3 regions of the Brucella sp. NBRC 12953 genome follow, and region 3 is predicted to be linked to each of the others. Evidence: predicted binding sites of a transcription regulator. Region 3 holds the regulator's gene; each other region holds the start of a gene.

Region 1 (5,182 bases), on a different contig from region 3:
TCAACAGAACTTTTGGCAATCGCATCCGCATGAGCGGCCCTTCGCTCTTTGTAAGTGACCGGGTAACGGTCTCGCTTTCTCTCGGTCTCTATGAGCTTACAACAAATGCGGTGAAGTACGGTGCCCTGTCCAATGAGCATGGCAGCATCGATTTCAGCTGGGGTATTGTCGATGATCAGGGCGAAAAGAAATTCCAGATGCGTTGGCTGGAAACCAATGGTCCCTCCGTTACGCGACCTTCACGACGCGGCTTTGGCCAGCGGCTTATCCGACTTGTTCTTGCCGAAGAACTCAAGGCACGCTGCGACATCGACTTTGATCCCACAGGCTTGAAAATCAATGTGCTCGCGCCGATCACGGCCGATGTATTTCCGGGCTTTGATCATAGGATGAGCGCAGGCCCAACGATCACCTGACATCACGCTTTCGCGTAGAGGCATTTTGACATCTGGCGGTAGAGCATAAAAAGCGCCATATGCTGCGATCATGAACGATAGCTCTGCTCTTTTTTCCGAACAATCCGAAGTCACCGCGCAGGAGAAGGAAACGCACTTCTTCCCAGTCATGGCCGACTCACCGCCCGTTGATTGGCTGATATCGGACGGTTTGACGGATTACGACGAAGCGCTCGCTTTTATGGAAGCGCGCGTGGCAGCTATTCGGGAAGGAACGGCGAACGAACTCGTCTGGCTCGTCGAGCATCCATCGCTCTACACGGCTGGCACCAGTGCTCAATCAGCGGACCTGCTGACCCCGGATCGCTTTCCCGTGTTCAACACCGGACGCGGTGGCGAATATACCTATCACGGTCCCGGCCAGCGTGTGGCCTATGTCATGCTCGACCTGAAGCGGCGCCGTGAAGATGTGCGCGCATTTGTGACTGCGCTTGAGCAATGGATTGTCGAAACGCTCGCGCAGTTTAATGTTAAAGGTGAAAGGCGTGCAGATCGCGTTGGCGTCTGGGTTGTCCGTCCGGAAAAGCCGCTGCTTGCCAATGGTGGCATGTGCGAAGACAAGATTGCTGCTATTGGCATCCGTCTGCGCCGTTGGGTGAGCTTCCATGGCATTGCAATCAATGTCGAGCCGGAACTCGAACATTTTGGCGGCATCGTTCCGTGTGGCATTGCTGATTACGGCGTAACAAGCCTCGTCGATCTCGGCCTTCCGGTAACGATGGGCGATGTCGATGTTGCGTTGGGCAGGGCCTTCGAAAACGTCTTTGGACCTCGCCAGCCCAAATAATCAGACGCTCTTCACGCGCCGCTCGCGCATGAAGACATAGAAACCTGATCCCACGATAATCGCGATGCCGAACCATTTGGACGGCGTCGGAAAATCGCCAAACACAATCAAACCGACCAGAACCGCATTGACGATTTCCAGATACTGGAAAGGTGCAAGCATGGATGCCGGTGCGAGTTTGAATGCCTGCACCACGAGCAGATGACTGACCGTACCGATCGTACCCAGCAAAAGCAGAAGCAGCCAAGGCTGCAGGCTATGCGGCAGTGCAAAACTCAAATCTTCAATGCCCAAACCTGTGCCGAATACCATCGCCAGTGCTGCCAGCGCTGCCCCACCGATGCCAGCATAAAACTGCATGACGACCGGGCTTTCCTTAGCGCCATATTTACGGTTCAGGATCAGATAAATCGCAAAAGTTACGGCGGTTGCGAGGGGCAATAAGGAAACCGCACCGAAAATTTCGAAGCTTGGCTGAATAACGATCATTGTTCCGATCAGACCGATACCCACAGCGCTAAAACGACGCCAGCCGACTTTTTCCTTCAGGAAGACGGCCGAAAGCAGCGTTAGGATCAATGGTTCAGCAAAAAATACAGCCATAGCATCTGCCAGAGGCATATATTTGACAGCGGTGAAGAAACACGTTCCGCCAAAGCCCATCAGCGCGCCGCGCACAAGATTGCCGACAAGATGCGTGGTCCGTAAAGACGCGAAACCACTCATGACGATCAGCACGAAAAACATCAGCACTGATTGAATGAAAAAGCGCATGAAGGTGACAGTAGCCGGCGGCATATTATCCATCATGGCAAGCCATTTACCGATGGCATCCATAAGCGGCAGCAGCAGTACCGAGAGGACCATGATCGCCATGCCCTTTACGTGCGCTTCTGTGCCGCCTGCTACCCTGCCCTGCATCTCACTACTCGCAATTTTCTCACTCCCATTGCGCTTACGCGAATGGCCTGCCCGTTTCCATCTTAATTCACGCAAGAAAAACGCCCGGTTTGACTTTCGCCATGTTTCTGGTGCAAATCGGCTTCGCTACGAGCAAAACCATTTGATAACTTCGGGCAAAAGCGGAACGTAAGGCGAACTTTGTTCGCATTGCGGGTATTCCCGTGGCATTATCTGTGTGATTCGCAGCTAACTTTATTTCGTGCCGTTCAGTGGGGGCGGTTCTTTCGGTTTCAGACAGAAAGCTTTTCGGACAAAGATGGACGACAGCAACGATCTCTTTTCCAGAGTAGTCAACAATGCCCGTGAACGGCAGATGGAGCAGCAGCCCAAAAAGGCTCCTGCATCGACGCCTGTTGCGCAAACGGCAACGACACCATCTGCACCAAAGTCAGCCCCTGTTGCAACCAAGGCTCCGCCTGTTTCATCAGGCGCTGATGATTACAACGCCTCCTCCATTCGCGTTCTCGAAGGGCTGGAACCGGTTCGCCTGCGCCCCGGCATGTATATCGGCGGCACCGACGAAAAAGCCCTGCACCACCTCTTCGCGGAAGTCATCGATAACTCGATGGACGAAGCCGTTGCAGGCCATGCCAATTTCATTGAGGTCAATCTCGACGCCGAAGGCTTTCTGACCGTCAGCGATAACGGACGCGGCATTCCGGTTGATGAGCACCCGCAGGTCCCGGGAAAATCGACACTTGAAGTTATCATGACCAAGCTGCACGCAGGCGGTAAGTTCGACGGCAAAGCCTATGAAACATCCGGCGGTCTGCACGGCGTGGGTGTTTCGGTGGTCAACGCACTTTCAGATGTTCTGGAAGTCGAAGTCGCGCGCAATCGCCGCCTTTATCGCCAGCGCTTTTCGCGCGGCATTCCGCAGGGCGGGCTTGAAGATGTCGGCGAAGTCCACAATCGTCGTGGTACGCGCGTTCGCTTTCATCCTGACCCGGATATCTTCGGCAAAACCGCGCAATTCGATCCGCACCGACTTTATCGCATGGCGCGCTCGAAGGCCTATCTGTTTGGCGGCGTAGAAATTCGCTGGAGCTGTGATCCGTCGCTTCTCGACCCGAAGAAGGAAACTCCGGAAAAGGCTGTTTTCCACTTCCCCGGCGGCCTCAAGGATTATCTCTCTGCTTCGCTCGGCAAAGAACATCAGGTGACGCGCGAGATTTTCTCGGGCCGCACTGAAAAGCAGGGTGGGCATGGTGCTGTTGAATGGGCGGTGTCGTGGTATGGTGGTGATGGCTTCGTCAACTCCTATTGTAATACGATCCCGACGGGCGACGGCGGCACGCATGAAGCAGGATTGCGCATTGCATTGACACGTGGCCTCAAGGCCTATGCGGAGCTAACCAACAACAAGCGCGCTTCGATCATCACAACCGATGACGTGATGATTTCGGCGGCCGCTATGCTCTCGGTCTTCATTCGGGAACCGGAATTTGTCGGCCAGACCAAGGACAAGCTTGCGACCGTTGAAGCGCAACGTATCGTGGAAAATGTTATCCGCGATCCGTTCGATCACTGGCTTACAGCTTCACCACAGGAAGCATCCCGCTTGCTCGACTGGGTTGTTGATCGCGCGGAAGAACGCCTGCGTCGTCGTCAGGAAAAGGAAACCGTCCGCAAGAGCGCGACGCGCAAACTGCGCCTTCCGGGCAAGCTTGCAGACTGCACGCAGAATGCTGCAGCAGGTGCAGAACTTTTCATCGTCGAAGGTGACTCGGCTGGCGGCTCCGCCAAGCAGGCACGCAATCGTTCTAATCAGGCGATCCTGCCGCTACGCGGTAAGATTCTGAACGTTGCCAGTGCTGGCCGTGAGAAGCTGACAGCCAACCAGCAGATTGCCGATCTCGTGCAGGCGCTGGGTAGCGGCACGCGCAAGAATTATCGTGAAGACGATCTGCGTTATGATCGCGTCATCGTCATGACCGATGCTGACGTGGATGGTGCGCATATTGCATCGCTGCTCATCACGTTCTTCTATCAGGAAATGCCGGATCTCATCCGCAACGGCCACCTGTATCTGGCAGTCCCGCCGCTGTATCGTCTGAGCCAGGGTGGCAAGGTCGCCTATGCTCGTGACGACGCGCACAAGGACGAGCTGCTTCGCACGATGTTTACCGGACGTGGCAAAATCGAAATCGGCCGCTTCAAAGGCCTTGGCGAAATGCGCGCCGAGCAGTTGAAAGAAACGACTATGGACCCGAAAAAGCGCACGCTTCTTCGTGTTCATGTCGATGAAGATTATATCGATGAAACACGCAGCACTGTTGATGATCTGATGGGTACAAAGCCGGAAGCGCGCTTCCGCTTCATTCAGGATCGTGCCGCTTTTGTGGAAGAACTGGATATTTAAACTTTATCTCTTCCGATCCTGAGCTTGCCGAAAGATCGGAAGAGATTCGAACTTCACCATTCCCCCAATTTTTTAAGGGGAATGGATAATCTTTTGCGGCAAATACTCAATTCTTGACGTCGATGCCAAGCTTGGTTTCGATTTCCTCGGTCGACTCTTTAACGAAGAATGTCAGGTCCGCGCTGAGCGTAACGATACGGGTTCCAGTACCGTAAGCGTTGTATGACAGGACGTGGTTGAAGTTCACTGCAACCCGTTCGCCACTAACATCCGTAAGCATGATCCACATGTGCCCCTCCTCCTGAAAATAGTTGCTATAGAAGAGGATAGGAGCTTTTCTTGAAATGGCAATGCTCGCCTAAAGCTTTACCTGCATTCTGACCTTTTCAACCTTGCTACCAAAACTCTCCGACCATTCTTCGCTGCGGTGATAGGTCTTGAACCCAGCTTTTTCATAAAGCCCGATTGCTGGAGAATTATCGGCATGGGTGCCGATTTCAGCTTCCGCAAAACCATCAAGAACAATCTGCGCCATCAGCGCTCCAAGCAATGCGCCGCCTACGCCCTGACCATGGTGTGCGGGATCAACCCAGAGGTCGGAAATATAGTTTGATT
Region 2 (5,182 bases), on a different contig from region 3:
TGCGGTCCCTGGCCTCAAGTGCTGACTGCAGATCATCAGCCGTCCAGCGGCCAACGCCAACTTCCATCAGGCTTCCTGCAAAGGAACGCACCTGATTATGCAGGAACGAACGCGCTGAAACGCGCATTTCGACATAGTCACCATTGCGCGTGATATCCAGCCGGTCGAGTGTCTTGACCGGACTTTTTGCCTGACATTGCGTTGCGCGAAATGTCGTGAAGTCATGCTCACCCAGAAGCCGCTTTGCAGCCTCATGCATCGCTTCGTGGTCAAGGCGCTTCTGCACCCACCACACGCGCTGATAATCAATCGCCAGCGGCGAACGTCGATTGTGAATGCGATAAAGATAGTGCCGGGCGCGCGCCGAAAACCGCGCATCGAAAGCATCCGTCGTCTTCTCGACATTGAGAATGCTGATGCGTTCATCTGCCATCACCAGATGCGCATTGAGCGCATCGCGCACTTTCGCAGCACCCCAATCTTTTGTCAGATCAACATGAATGACCTGCGCGCTCGCATGAACGCCTGCATCGGTGCGGCCTGCCGCACTCAGCGTCAGATCTTCTCCACAAAACTTCTTGAACGCCTGCTCAATCGCGTTCTGCACGGCATGGCCGTTTTCCTGCCGCTGCCAGCCGACATAGGGCGTGCCGTCATATTCGACAGTGATCTTGTAACGAGGCACCGCTCAGAGAACCTTCGTCACAGACGCTCCACGCAGAAACTCCTGCGCGGGCAAAGGTTTACCGCCTGAACGTTGTAACGTTACGAGCCGCACAGCACCCTCTCCGCACGCAATCGTCAGGCGATCATCAAGTATAGTTCCCGGAGCGCCGCTTCCCTCGCCCAATGTGGAGCGCTGGAGTTTGACACGTTCAACGACACCGTTGATTTCCATCTCGCACCAGGCGCCCGGAAATGGTGAGATGCCACGGATCGTATTGTGAACATCCTTCGCAGGCTTCGACCAGTCGATACGCGCTTCGGCCTTATCGATCTTGGCGGCATAGGTCACGCCTTCCTCTGGCTGAGACTGAAGTGTGAGACTTTCGCGCTCAAGCGCACCGAGCGCACGCACCATCAGGTCAGCACCGATAAGGCTTAAACGATCATGCAGCTCGCCTGCAGTCATGTCCGGCGTGATCGCAACTCTTTCGGCCATGGCGACAGGACCCGTATCAAGCCCTGCATCCATTTTCATGATCATCATGCCGGTTTCTGTATCGCCAGACATAATGGCCCGCTGAATGGGAGCAGCCCCGCGCCAGCGCGGAAGAAGCGACGCATGACCGTTATAGCAACCCAAACGCGGCGCATCGAGAATGGCCTGTGGCAGCAGAAGGCCATAGGCCACTACGATTGCCACGTCCGCTTCGAGACTTGCAAAAACGTCCTGCTCTTCCGTGCCTTTCAGGCTTTTCGGCGTGAAAACCGGAATGCCGAATTCCTCGGCCTTTTCATGCACAGGCGACTTGGTCAGTTCCAGTCCGCGACGGCCAGCCGGACGCGGTGGCTGCGAGTAAACCGCAACGACTTCATAGCCCTGTCCGATGATGGCTGTGAGGATTGGCACGGAGAAATCCGGCGTCCCCATAAAGACAATCCGCATTACAAAGCCCTGTTTGACGCACGCTGACTGGCGAGCTTCTTGAACTTCTTGATGACCATATCGCGCTTGAGCTTGGAGATATGATCGATAAACAGCACACCATTGAGATGGTCTATTTCATGCTGCAGGCAGGTCGCCATCAGCCCATCGGCTTCCATCGACTTTTCCTTGCCGTCCGCATCGAAATAATTGACCTTGATGGTCGCAGGCCGCTCGACCTCGGCATAATAATCCGGGATCGAAAGACAGCCTTCTTCATAGACGCTGCGTTCGTCCGATGAGGCGACAATCTCCGGATTGATAAAGACATGCGGCGCCTTCGGCTCGTCTTCCTTGGCCAGATCAATCACCAGCATCCGCAGAGGCTCGCCCACCTGAATGGCGGCAAGGCCAATACCCGGCGCGTCATACATGGTGTCGAACATGTCGCCGGCAAATTTGCGCAACTGATCGTCAAAGCGCTCGACAGGCTTGGAAAGCTGGCGCAAGACGGGATCGGGAAGGATGATGAGCGGTTTAATAGACATGCGCTTCACGTAATCGCTTGCGCGAGAATCGTCAATTGTAACTTGCAAAATGTTCTTGTTTTGATCTCATCAAGGCGACACGAATCAGTTAAGCTTGCGCAATGGAAAACCAGAATCTCTTGAACGAACCGCTTTTGCAGCTTGGTGCAACCTCCTTCACGCTGGGAGATATTCTCCTTGCGGGCATTGTCGTGCTGGTCCTGTGCCTCGCCATTTTCCTCATTGCGGCAGCGCGTTCTGCACGTCTTCGCGCGGTTGCGGAAGCACAGGCTGAAGACCGTGCGCGTGATGCGGAATATCGCATGGCGGAGATTCTGAAAGCACAATCCGAAATGCAGGGCCGGATGCAAACCATGGCCGAAGTGTTCGGTTCCCGGCAGGCAGAGCTCAACCAGTCGATCCGTGAACGGCTCGACGGTATGACGCATCGCATCGGCCAGACCATGACCGAGCAGACCCGTTCGACACATGAAAACCTCGCAAAACTGCAGGAGCGTCTTGCAGTCATCGACACAGCGCAGAACAATATCCAGTCGCTTGCCGGTCAGGTCGTGCAGTTGCAGGCGATCCTTGCCAACAAGCAGACGCGCGGTGCCTTTGGCCAGTCGCGCATGGAAGCGATCATTGCCGATGGCCTACCGCAGGGCGCTTACGAGTTTCAGGCGACACTATCCAACGGCACGCGCCCCGATTGCCTTGTAAAGATGCCAAACAACGCGCCTTCACTGGTCATCGACGCGAAGTTCCCGCTTGAAGCATGGAACTCCATGCGCGAAACGGAACAGCCGGAAGCGCGCAAGACAGCCGTTGCACAGTTCCGCCGCGATATGGAAGTGCATATCAAGGATGTTTCTGACAAATATCTGATTACTGGCGAAACACAGGATACGGCTTTCCTGTTCGTGCCATCGGAATCTATTTTTGCCGATATTCATGAGCATTTCGAGGCGCTGATCCAGCGCGCACACCGGGCGCGGATCGTTATTGTCTCGCCATCGCTCCTGATGCTGTCCATTCAGGTTATTCAGGCGATCCTCAAAGATGCTCGTATGCGCGAACAGGCGCATGTCATTCAGGGTGAAGTGATCCGTCTGATGGAAGATGTAGGCCGCCTTGATGAGCGTGTGCGCAAGCTGCAAACCCATTTTGTGCAGGCCAATAAGGATATTGACGACATTCTGGTGTCTTCCAATAAGGTCACCAAGCGCGGTGCGAAGATCGAAGCACTGGAATTTGGCCCGGCACCGGCTGAAGAGCCCCAGCGACCGACGCGACAGTCGGATAACGCTCCCACCCAAATGCGCCTGCGCGTGGTGGATGAGGATTAGAGCGCATCCGGAAAAGTGTGAAACATTTTTCGGATAAAGATGAGCGTTAAAGCGAAGATTTAGAGCGACGATCTGATCCACTCGGATCGAAACGCGCTTCAAATTCTACCAAACAAAGAAGCCCGCAACTTGCGGGCTTTGTCTTATTCAGGTTTTGACGTGCTGTCAGAGTGACCAAGATCGCGATCAGGCCAGACCAGATCACGCACACGTTGCTTCAATACCTTGGCTTCCGGAAACCCACCGTCACGCTTGCGCTCCCAGATGAGTTCATCTTGACCGCCCGGCATAGACAGATGGATTTCAAACACACCACCTGTGCCGGGCCGCAGAGCGACCTCGCCCAAGTCCTGCCCGAATGTCTGCAGCAACTCCTGCGCCAGCCATGCAGCCCGCAGCATCCAGTTACATTGCGTGCAGTAGGTGATGGAAATGCGGGGTAAAATATCTATCAAATTTGTCTCGGTTTCTGTCCAACGATAATATCAAAACAAAAAAAGAGGTGCCCAAAGGCACCTCATTGTATTTTTAATCATCACCCATCTTGAGTGCCTGAATGAAGGCCTCTTGCGGGATTTCCACCTTGCCGAACTGACGCATGCGCTTCTTGCCTTCCTTCTGCTTGTCCAGAAGTTTGCGCTTACGCGAAATATCGCCGCCGTAGCACTTGGCCGTCACGTCCTTGCGCAAAGCCGAAATGGTTTCGCGCGCCACGATACGGCCGCCAATGGCTGCCTGAATAGGAATCTTGAACATATGCTGCGGGATCAGCTCCTTGAGCTTTTCGCAAAGCACACGGCCACGCTTTTCAGCAGCAGAGCGGTGAACCAGCATCGAAAGCGCGTCCACAGGTTCTTCGTTGACCAAGATCGACATCTTGACCAGATCGCCCTCACGGTAATCCGAGAGATTATAGTCGAACGAAGCATAGCCCTTCGAGATCGACTTCAGACGATCGTAGAAATCGAACACGACTTCGTTGAGCGGCAGATCATAGGTGATCATCGCACGCGGGCCAACATAGGTCAGATCGATCTGGAGGCCGCGGCGCTCCTGACAGAGCTTCATGATCGCGCCGAGATAATCATCGGGCGTCATGATTGTTGCGCGAATCCACGGCTCTTCAATCGCTTCGATCTTCACAACATCCGGCATATCAGCCGGGTTGTGCAGTTCTTTCTGCGAGCCGTCCTGCATATTCAGGCGATAGACAACCGAAGGTGCCGTCGTGATGAGGTCGAGGTCGAACTCGCGCTCAAGACGTTCCTGAATGATTTCAAGATGCAGAAGCCCGAGGAACCCGCAGCGGAAGCCGAAACCGAGCGCTGCAGACGTTTCCATTTCAAACGAGAACGACGCATCGTTAAGACGCAGCTTGCCCATGGCAGCGCGCAAGTCTTCAAAGTCGGCAGCATCAACCGGGAACAGTCCGCAGAAAACAACCGGTTGCGCTGGCTTAAAGCCCGTCAAAGCCGCTGCTGTCGGGCGGCGATCTTCGGTGATGGTATCACCGACGCGGGTATCAGCCACTTCCTTAATGGAAGCGGTGATGAAGCCCAGCTCACCCGGTCCGAGTTCATCCATCTGAACCATTTTCGGCGTAAAGACACCGGTCCGTTCAACCGGATATTTCGCGCCCGTACCCATCATGCGGATGGTCTGGCCCTTTTTCAGCACACCGTCGATAACACGGACCAGAACAATAACGCCGAGATAGC
Region 3 (5,182 bases):
CAAGCGCGAGGAAATCGCTGCTGCCAAGGCTCGTCTTCCACTCGAAGAAGTGAAGGCGCAGGCCAAGGATCAGCCTACAACACGCGGCTTTCTCAAGGCACTGGAAGCCAAGCGCGCCGCCAACAAGTTCGCGCTCATTGCTGAAATCAAGAAGGCGAGCCCTTCCAAAGGCCTCATCCGCCCTGATTTTGATCCGCCAGCGCTGGCCAAGGCTTATGAAGACGGCGGCGCGGCCTGCCTGTCCGTTCTCACGGATACGCCATCTTTTCAGGGCGCGCCGGAGTTTCTGACAGCGGCACGCAATGCCTGCTCGCTGCCCGCCTTGCGTAAGGATTTTCTCTTCGACACCTATCAGGTCTATGAAGCGCGCAGCTGGGGTGCAGATTGTATCCTCATCATTCTGGCAAGCGTCGATGATGATCTGGCCAAAGCGCTCGAAGAAACCGCTTTCGAACTCGGCATGGATGCTCTCATTGAAGTCCATGACGAAGAAGAAACCGAACGCGCGCTGAAGCTTTCATCGCGTCTCGTTGGCGTCAACAATCGCAATCTGCGGACGTTTGAAGTCGATCTTGCTGTTTCCGAACGCCTCGCAAAAATGGTACCTTCGGACCGTCTTCTGGTCGGCGAAAGCGGCATCTTCACCCATGACGATTGCCTGCGTCTTGAAAAGTCGGATATCGGCACATTCCTCATCGGCGAAAGCCTGATGCGCAAGGATGATGTTGCTCAAGCAACCCGCGAACTTCTGACCGGCAAGGTGTAAGCCATGACAGCCAAACTCACCCATATCGACCAGACTGGCGCCGCCCATATGGTCGATGTCGGCGATAAGGCTGAGACTGAACGCCAGGCAACGGCTGAAGGTGCAGTCAAAATGAAGCCAGAAACTCTGGCCCTCATTCTGGAAGGCAATGCCGCAAAAGGCGACGTTATCGGTGCTGCCCGTCTGGCGGGCATTATGGCCGCGAAGAAGACTGCCGATCTCATTCCGCTTTGCCACCCTTTAATGTTAACAAAGGTCTCGGTGGACATCGAGACCGACCATACGCTCCCCGGCCTTCGCGTCTCTGCGACTGCGAAGCTGAAAGGCCGCACGGGAGTTGAGATGGAAGCGCTGACTGCCGTATCAGTCACCTGCCTGACAATCTATGACATGGCGAAGGCCGTTGATCGCCACATGGAAATTACCGATATTCGCGTTTCCGCAAAAAGTGGTGGCAAATCGGGCGACTGGAAAGCCTGATTTTCAAACGAACTTGCGGCAAATCAATTCATGGCCGCAGTTAATCTGCTTTAAGCAGCGAAGCATTTCCGGCATGAGCATTTAGCAGCCTGTGTGAGATAATGCGCAGAACAAGCGAAATAACGAGATTATTTTCTACGAGAGGAAGCCAATGTCCCTTCTCCCGGTCGATGAAGCCCTTGCACGTATCCTGAGCTCGGCAGAGCCACACGGTTCTGAGCAGGTTCCTTTGACTTCAGCCGGTGGACGCGTCGTTGCTGAACCTGTGAAAGCTCACCTTCTGCAACCTCCCTTTGATTGCTCTGCTATGGATGGCTATGCGCTGATCGCACCTGAAAACATCAGCTATCCGCTTGAACTGACGGTAATTGGCGAATCAGCAGCCGGTAAGCGTTTCGATGGGCAGCTGGGCGAAGGTCAGGCGGTCCGCATTTTCACCGGCGCACCAATGCCAGCAGGTGCAGATAGCATCGTTATTCAGGAAGACACGGAGCGCTTCGGCGACAAGCTGACGATCCGGCAAGGCCTCGATAAAGGTCGGCACATTCGTCGGGCGGGTCTCGATTTCGCACCCGCCGATGTTGTTCTTCCGGTTGGCAAGGCACTCGACGCCCCGGCACTTTCCCTTGCTGCGGCCAGTGGCAACGCAGCCATCTCCGTTTTCAAACAGCCCCGCATTGCAATACTCGCGACTGGAGACGAGCTCGTCCCGCCCGGTACAGTTCCCGGCCCGGACCAGATTGTCGCCTCCAACAGCGTCGGCATCGCCGAAATCGTTCGCCGCGCAGGCGGCAGGCCTGAAGATATGGGCATTATTATCGACGACCCTGCGAAGATCGAATCCGCAATTAGTGCCGTTCTCGAAGATGGCATCGATGTTCTTGTGACGATTGGCGGCGCGTCGGTTGGAGATCGCGATTACGTTCACGGGGCTTTACAGAATTGTGGTGTCGATCTCGACTTCTGGAAGATCGCGATGCGCCCGGGTAAACCGCTGATGTATGGTCGCAAGACAGTTTCGGGTAAAACCGTGCATGTCATCGGTCTGCCGGGTAATCCGGTTTCAAGCCTTGTCTGCAGTCTCGTATTTCTGCGCCCATTGGTGGCAAAGCTATCGGGCACTGACTTAACTGCAGATATTCGTCCCGCGAAATTTGGTCAGCCAATGAATGCAAACGATCATCGTAGGGACTTTGTTCGTGCGACGGTCGAAAAGGCAATCGACGGCACATTGATTGTAAAGCCATTTCCAGTTCAGGATTCTTCAATGCTTTCTGCTCTTGTGCGTTCCAATGCACTACTGATCAGAGAAGAAAATGCGCCAGCTGCAGCGCTTGGAGATGCTTGCACAATATTGATGCTGTAACGAACGGCATCAATTCCCGCCCTCATTAATCATTTTAAAACCATTGCAGAACAAGACTGGAACATATAGTGTTCGTTCTGGTTTTGTTTTTATTTGATTCTGGTTTGGAGGGTGTAGCGCATGTTGACCCGTAAGCAGCACGAGCTTCTGCTGTTCATTCATGAACGTCTTAAAGAGACGGGCATCCCTCCGTCTTTTGACGAGATGAAAGAGGCTCTCGATCTAGCCTCGAAATCGGGCATTCATCGCCTCATCACGGCCTTGGAAGAACGTGGCTTTATCCGCAGACTTCCTAACAGAGCACGCGCTCTGGAAGTCCTGCGGTTGCCAGATTCGATAGCACCGGGCTTGAACTCGCAGAAGAAGTTCGCTCCGAGCGTCATCGAAGGAAGCCTTGGTAAAGCTCCCCCTCCTCCACCGGCACGCCCTGCTCCGGTCATGGCGGACAATGATTCCTCAACAATGGTTTCTGTGCCTATGATGGGACGCATCGCTGCCGGTGTGCCGATCTCGGCAATCCAGAATCAGACACACTCACTGAGCCTTCCTCCGGAAATGCTGGGTGCCGGTGAACACTACGCTTTGGAAGTCAAAGGCGATTCGATGATCGACGCCGGTATTTTTGACGGCGATACAGTCATCATTAAACGCGGTGATACAGCCAATCCGGGTGAAATTGTCGTCGCACTGGTGGACGACGAAGAAGCGACATTGAAGCGTTTTCGCCGCAAAGGCGCTTCCATCGCGCTGGAAGCAGCAAACCCGGCTTACGAAACCCGCATCTTCGGACCTGACCGCGTGCGCGTTCAGGGCAAGCTTATCGGTCTGATCCGACGCTATTAAATCTTACACATAACCGCTGCACTTCCGTGAGATATGTGGCGGTTAATGTTCATAGTATTTCCGGCAAAAGTGCGAAGCGTCTCCGCAGGGAAATCGGTTCGCCGGACTGATTTCTTTTCCTGCTGCGATGCGTCGGATAATGCGTAAAAACAATCAGTTATAGCGGTTCCAACGATTCATTCTTAGCTGGAACGGCTGTAAGTCTGCCAGAAAACCATGAACTAGAGCGGTTCTGACTTATCTTTAAAAGCTGGAGCCGCTTCGAGCTTAGAGTTCTTTTCAGAGCCAGCCTTCTTTTGATATTCGCGCTCAGCTAGCCCCCGCGCTGCTCGCGAATAAAGACGATGAAGGTGCCAAGGCCTCGCTGGCGCATCAATGGCAAAGCTCAAATGATCTGCATAGCCGGCTAATTTACGAGATTTTGCGGGTTCGAATCGGTAGATTTTATCTTCGTTGTCGACTTCGTGGACAGCCGAAACTGTTGCAGCTTCGCCTTTCGAGGACTCCTTCTTCTGCCCCAGCCTTAGTTCAAGCGTTCCCTTTAAGGCAAGCTCTTTTCGATCCACCACAAGCACATCAGGGCGCTCGCAGCTCAGATTTTTGCCTGCTATCGCGAGAACGACGATATCGCCAATATTGCAGGCGATGTCCTTCATCTCTTCCTGCGCGGTATAAGCAAACATCCGCCCGTCCTGCAAAGGGATCGTACACAGTCCCTCTTCGCAGACAAACGCATCAGTGGCGGATACCAGCTTCTGCTTTTTTACAATCTGCGGCGGAATAAACGTTTCGATCAAATAGGCTGTCTGCCAGTTTTGACCTGTGAATTTTGGCGGCCTGCTGCGATTGGCTGCGAAATTGCCATCAGGTAGGCGCACGGCCACAAATTTTGCATCCTCGCTAACGAGAATGTCTGGCAATGGCGGTCGTATAAAAACGACAAGCCCGGCAATGACAAAGGGTAAAGCCAGCCATCGCAACCGGGTCGTGGAAACAACCGCGATAACAAGCGCTACGGTCCAGAGGATAAGCGTGCTTGCAGGCATGACGCCCGGATTGCCGTCAGGAGAAAAGCTAGCGACCAAACTTGCAATATGCCTGACCAATAGGACACCAAATCCCATGATCTGTAATGGCAGCCAGTCAAGCTGCAATGGCATCAACACCAAGCTCAGCACTGCAAAGGGCATCACAAGGATCGAGATAACCGGCAGGGCCAATACGTTTCCGACGAGGCCTAAGGGTGCGGTGTTGTTGAAATGATAGGCGGCGAATATTCCGCTCGCTATACCGGCAACAATCGATGTTGCTCCTGTCGCCACCGCAGGAACGAGCATTTTTGATACAAATCCGCGTGGATTAGAACGTCGATTTTCATTGGCCGTTTGATTGCGTGCTTTCCTGTCGCTCCACCATGCAAATGCAGCAATCAATCCCGGAGTCGCTGAAAAAGACATCTGAAAACTCGGCCCCAGAATTTCATGCGGAGAAATTGCAATCATCGCGACAGACGCAATCGCAAGATTGCGCATACTGATGGCAGCACGGTCAGCCAGCAATGCGCAGAGCATCACGACAATCATGACGTAACTGCGCTGTGCTGCAACATCCGCACCCGACATGGCGAGATAAAATGTGCAGCTTAGAAGCGAGAGAAAAGCCGCAAACTTTTTGACCGGATATCGGGCGCTAAACCCCGGCATCAGAGCAAACAGCGACCTCAGCGA

What was found. Region 3 encodes LexA, which represses DNA repair genes until DNA is damaged. Its sites were predicted from a motif close to TGTTCNNNNTGTGTTCNG; they were not measured.
Positions count from the first base shown of each region.
Region 1: parE (DNA topoisomerase IV subunit B) is a predicted target of LexA. The motif match lies at 2,326-2,343, and genes of this name have one in related genera.
Region 2: def (peptide deformylase) is a predicted target of LexA. The motif match lies at 2,187-2,204, and genes of this name have one in related genera.

Region 1 is NZ_BAABSV010000005.1:188,744-193,925, forward strand. Features, by position in the region: gene ABWV94_RS13900 (HWE histidine kinase domain-containing protein) at 1-416, shown strand, start outside; gene lipB (lipoyl(octanoyl) transferase LipB) at 565-1,242, shown strand; gene ABWV94_RS13910 (DMT family transporter) at 1,243-2,163, opposite strand; gene parE (DNA topoisomerase IV subunit B) at 2,462-4,567, shown strand; gene ABWV94_RS13920 (hypothetical protein) at 4,674-4,856, opposite strand; gene ABWV94_RS13925 (GNAT family N-acetyltransferase) at 4,926-5,182, opposite strand, start outside.
Region 2 is NZ_BAABSV010000004.1:498,694-503,875, forward strand. Features, by position in the region: gene truA (tRNA pseudouridine(38-40) synthase TruA) at 1-685, opposite strand, end outside; gene fmt (methionyl-tRNA formyltransferase) at 689-1,609, opposite strand; gene def (peptide deformylase) at 1,609-2,136, opposite strand; gene ABWV94_RS12665 (DNA recombination protein RmuC) at 2,238-3,464, shown strand; gene ABWV94_RS12670 (Rdx family protein) at 3,608-3,916, opposite strand; gene lepA (translation elongation factor 4) at 3,993-5,182, opposite strand, start outside.
Region 3 is NZ_BAABSV010000001.1:709,123-714,304, forward strand. Features, by position in the region: gene trpC (indole-3-glycerol phosphate synthase TrpC) at 1-766, shown strand, start outside; gene moaC (cyclic pyranopterin monophosphate synthase MoaC) at 770-1,246, shown strand; gene ABWV94_RS03455 (molybdopterin molybdotransferase MoeA) at 1,398-2,612, shown strand; gene lexA (transcriptional repressor LexA) at 2,733-3,455, shown strand; gene ABWV94_RS03465 (ComEC/Rec2 family competence protein) at 3,677-5,182, opposite strand, start outside.